One region of the Brevibacillus aydinogluensis genome, then DNA from elsewhere that is predicted to be linked to it. Evidence: predicted binding sites of a transcription regulator. Region 1 holds the regulator's gene; the other holds the start of a gene.

What was found. The regulator LexA, encoded in region 1, represses DNA repair genes until DNA is damaged. The targets are predictions, from matches to a motif close to CGAACATATGTTCG.
Region 2: Q7F15_RS16065 (YhjD family protein) is a predicted target of LexA. The motif match lies at 1,097-1,110, and genes of this name have one in related genera.

What each region holds. Positions count from the first base shown of each region.
Region 1 covers NZ_OY569118.1:1,930,608-1,932,810, reverse strand. Annotated here, with positions in the region: gene Q7F15_RS09445 (DUF896 domain-containing protein) at 1-179, opposite strand, end outside; gene yneA (cell division suppressor protein YneA) at 285-623, opposite strand; gene lexA (transcriptional repressor LexA) at 780-1,403, shown strand; gene Q7F15_RS09430 (DUF456 domain-containing protein) at 1,527-2,015, opposite strand.
Region 2 covers NZ_OY569118.1:3,283,400-3,285,602, reverse strand. Annotated here, with positions in the region: gene Q7F15_RS16075 (helix-turn-helix transcriptional regulator) at 371-586, opposite strand; gene Q7F15_RS16070 (hypothetical protein) at 800-934, opposite strand; gene Q7F15_RS16065 (YhjD family protein) at 1,127-1,489, shown strand; gene Q7F15_RS16060 (hypothetical protein) at 1,551-2,021, opposite strand.

The sequences.
Region 1 (2,203 bases):
TCCTCAAGATCTTCCACATAGCGGATCGATTCCAGGTTAGCCCGCAGGGACGCCTTGACAGCGTCGATGTACTTGCGCCGCAGTGCCTGCTGCTCCTGTTTTTCTTCGTCGGTCAGGCCTTGTTCGCGGGATTTCTTGGCCAACTCGTTGATCCGTTTGATTTCCGCGTCGGTTACCACAGCCTCTCCCCCTACTCTCTGTAATGCCGCTCTATTATAACACATCGGCGGCACAACGCAAGCGAAAGGATATACGCTGGCCTGCTCCGCTGTCTTGGCTGCCGTCTACTCTCCGACGGGAACAGCCAGGCGCTGTCCGGGGTATATGTCGGAGTTGTCCAGTCGGTTCATCTTTTTGATCGCGTACACCAGTTCGCGCACCTCCATGTCGGCTTCGTCCTGGTGCTCAACGGCAATTTTCCACAAGCTGTCACCCTTCTGAACGGTCACTACCTTCACAGGCACGATCGACGACGACTCCGATGCGAACACAAGTTCTGTCAGGAAGTAAAAAAAGAGAGAGAATACCACGAAAAAGATCAATGCCCCACCGCGTCTCACACCAGTGCGGCTATGGCGCTCCTGTTTTTTGGTGAAACGGTTGTGTGCGGATACAGCATGCATGATACCATCCCCCTGCAAACATACGTTCTATATTCTTGTTTTCATCATAATGCGAACATGTGTTTTGTGTCAAGCGAAATCGAACTAACGTTTGTCGAACGCAAGATCCCATGGTACAATATAGAAAACATGTTCGAGAAAACAGGGGTGTGGTCCATGTCCAAGCTATCCAGCAGACAACAAGCCATTATCGATTTCATTCGCAAGGAAGTCCGCGACAAGGGATATCCGCCGTCCGTTCGTGAAATTGGCGAGGCCGTCGGGTTGGCCTCCAGCTCCACCGTCCACGGTCACCTGGCCCGTCTGGAAAAGAAAGGATTGATTCGGCGCGACCCCACCAAGCCGCGCGCGATTGAGCTGTTGACCGATGGCGACCGCTATCAGGATGACTATGAAGTATCCGTCGTGCGCGTGCCCGTCATCGGGAAGGTAACGGCCGGGCAGCCCATTACGGCCGTGGAACACGTGGAGGATTACTTCCCCCTGCCGGAACACATTGTCACCTCGGACAAGGTGTACATGCTTCGCGTGTCGGGTGACAGCATGATCGAGGCAGGCATCCTCGACGGCGACTACGTCATCGTGCGCCAGCAAAACGTGGCCAACAACGGCGACATTGTCGTGGCGATGACCGATGAGGACGAAGCCACCGTCAAGCGGTTCTTCAAGGAGAAAAACCACTTCCGCCTGCAGCCGGAGAATTCCACGATGGAGCCGATCATCCTGGACTCGGTCACCATTCTGGGAAAAGTCATCGGAGTGTACCGGTTGATTCACTAGGAAAACGAATAGCCCGTATCTTTCCCGACCATCGTCGAAAGATACGGGCTCGTTTTTTCTATGGCGCTGTCAGACCGGCACGATCCGGTGCAGGAATTGCATCTCGCCCCCTTGGAGCATGATCTACAGGGCGGCGATGAAAAACCAGATGATCATCACGATTTGCAGGACGACCTTGACGACTGCGCTGCCGAGAAATCCGACGAGCGATCCCACCCCCGCCTTAATCGCCCGTTCAAACGGCTGGTTGGATACGAACAGCTCTACCAACACCACAAACAAAAACGGCAGGATCAGCATCCCGAACGGCGGGAACAGGAAAATCCCGAGAAAGATACCGACCGCCGCTGCAATCGACGACCACTTGGAACCGCCGTACCGCTTCACGAAGTACATGTTGGTCAGCAAATCGGCTCCGTACAGCAGCACACTCAGCACCACCATCCCCCACCAGAACGATGCCGGCAGCCCGGCCCCCGGCTCGGCGAGGACAAAGTGGTACAGCAAAAACCCGGCCCAAAGCAAAATCGTATCCGGCAATACCGGAAGAAAAATACCGGCGATGCTTGCGACAAACAACGCCACGATGACAATCCACAGCAGTATTTCCATCGGGCACACTCCTTTCTCTTAGGATATACGGATTACCTCGCCAATCGTTGCATCCTTCTATATATTCTCGTCCACATTTTTGCAGAAGCCAGCCAGGCTGCAAAATTACACGGCCCCATGCGGTTCCATTTCATATTCACATCCGTGCTGGAAAGCAAGCGAATTACTGGTTTATCACTGCCTGGATT
Region 2 (2,203 bases), 1.4 Mb from region 1:
AGATTCTTACGCTTAACATTAGCAGTGAATCCCAGGTGCTTCACTCCGTGGCATAGGTAGCAAAGTGGTTCGATGTTCACGAGAATCTGAATATGCTGTTCATAATCAAAATCCCATTTTTCATGACACTCCAATCCTTCATGAGAGCCGCAAATACTACATCTGTGGCAGTTTATTTGGAGGATTGATTCACGTATCTTTCCCCACAACGACTGTGGGAGATACTTTCTCACGTTAAATCCATGAGCAAACTTTGGCAGCCTTTCGATTGTCAACCTTAGTTCTGCCCCCACCGTCTTTCACCTCGACATTCGTTTTTTCTATCATTTTCTATCCTATTGCCCCACAACAAATATGCTGGAGGGCTTTGTTATTCCCTATCGTCTTTCTTCCTTCTACCGCGCGGCCGGGGAGTTTCCATCCATGTTTGAACTTGCTCCCGCAGCCACAACGGGCCGCAAGCAAGCTCCTTGACGGGCTGCGGGAACTGTCCACGCTTCAGATACTCCTTAATGTAGTTCTTGGACTTTCCGGTCATCTCACAGACCTCTGACAACCCCATGATGTCATCCAAGTTGACCTGCATGTTTTAATCCCTTCTTCCCATTGCTGCTGTTATCCACAAGTATGCCACAACGAAAATCAAGATAGCCTTCTGCCACCACTGATCAGTGGGCGAGTATGTGGCTAGAAGAGCGAATCCTAAAACTCCACGGGTGCAGAGCAGATTTCTGATGTCTATTTTTCTTGTCTTCATGCTATACTTAGGATGGTGGGGGGAGGTTTCCCCTCCCCGGTGTTACTTGCGGCGTTTACCTTGGCGGGGGCGCCGCTTGTGTTTTTTCTTCCGCTTTTTCAGCTTCGGGTGTACCCAATCTTTATAGATCGTGTACAGGAAGATGATGAGCGGAAGCCAATCCTTTAACCATCCCAAGTTCTCACCTCCTTTCTGACTTAATTATACCAAATTGTTTAACAAAGTTCAACAATATTTTTATAAAATATTGGCTTTCCTCCCACAAAACAGCAACCCACTGCCAGAGTTAGTGGAGGGAACTTTTTTGTTTGCATGTTCGCCATTTGCTCGCATATAATACAAACTAATGTTCACTTCGGAAGTGGGAACATGCATGATGGATCGTGGCGTGATATTCTTCACGAATATGTCATCTATGGACTGCTTTTCAAGGCTCTGATGGTCGATGCCGACCTTTTGGCAGAAGCATCTACCAAACTTCGCTACAAGCCACTGCTGGAAAAACTCTCGTTCAAGGCTGAGCGGGAACATCACCGGTACCGCCGTGAACTCCACAGGATGGGCCGTAAGGTGGTGAATACGGAGCAGCTGGCTGTCGGGTACTGCGTGACGGCAAGAGTGCGCGGCCAAGTCCAGGAAGCGATTTACTCCGTCGAGTCGTTGAGGGCTGAGTGTGAGATCCGGCTTGAAAGGCTGATTGAAAAGGTAGATTCTGCGGAAGAAAAACAGTAGCCCTCCACCGAAAAGAGGTGGAGGGCAGTTCATCATTTCAGGCCGGTTTGTGATTTGCTGATCATTTTTCCGCCTGTGCCGGTTGAGCAGCATCTTGTGTTTCTTGTGTAGTTTCTATTGGAGTGCCACCGAGAGATAGATACAGTTCTTTTGTTTTCTCTAAGTCCTTTGATTCCACAAAACTAGCTAAATCTATAAACTTTTGCTGATCTTCACCCTTTATTTTCTCGGCCTGGCTACGTATAACTTTCACAGCTGATTCAATACGTTCATCAGAAATAGTTTTCTTTTGTGTCAATTCGAGAACGGTTCTTGCTTCTGATAAAGCAATTTGTCGGTAACTTGCTTGCCATTCTTCCTCTGTAGGCTCTTTAGTAGTCGTATTACTATTTTCAGAAGTATTCTGAACCGGAGCGGTGGCAATATTTTCTTCATTTTTTCCTGTTAAGTTACTTAGCGCTCCAATAACGAAGATAATCAATACCCAGAACCACCATTTTTTCCAAAGCGGCTTCTTAACACTCTCTCCCATGGATAAATCCTCCTGTAAAATATAGTACTATATTACCATATATCAACAATTCAAGTGATTCAACCTGATAGCTATATGTTCTTTACGATCTGTTCCAGCACCTTTATGAAGTCGTGTATGGGGCGGGTGATAAGAGATGACGGAGATGTCGCATTATGAAATTATTGGAGAGTAATTTTGCA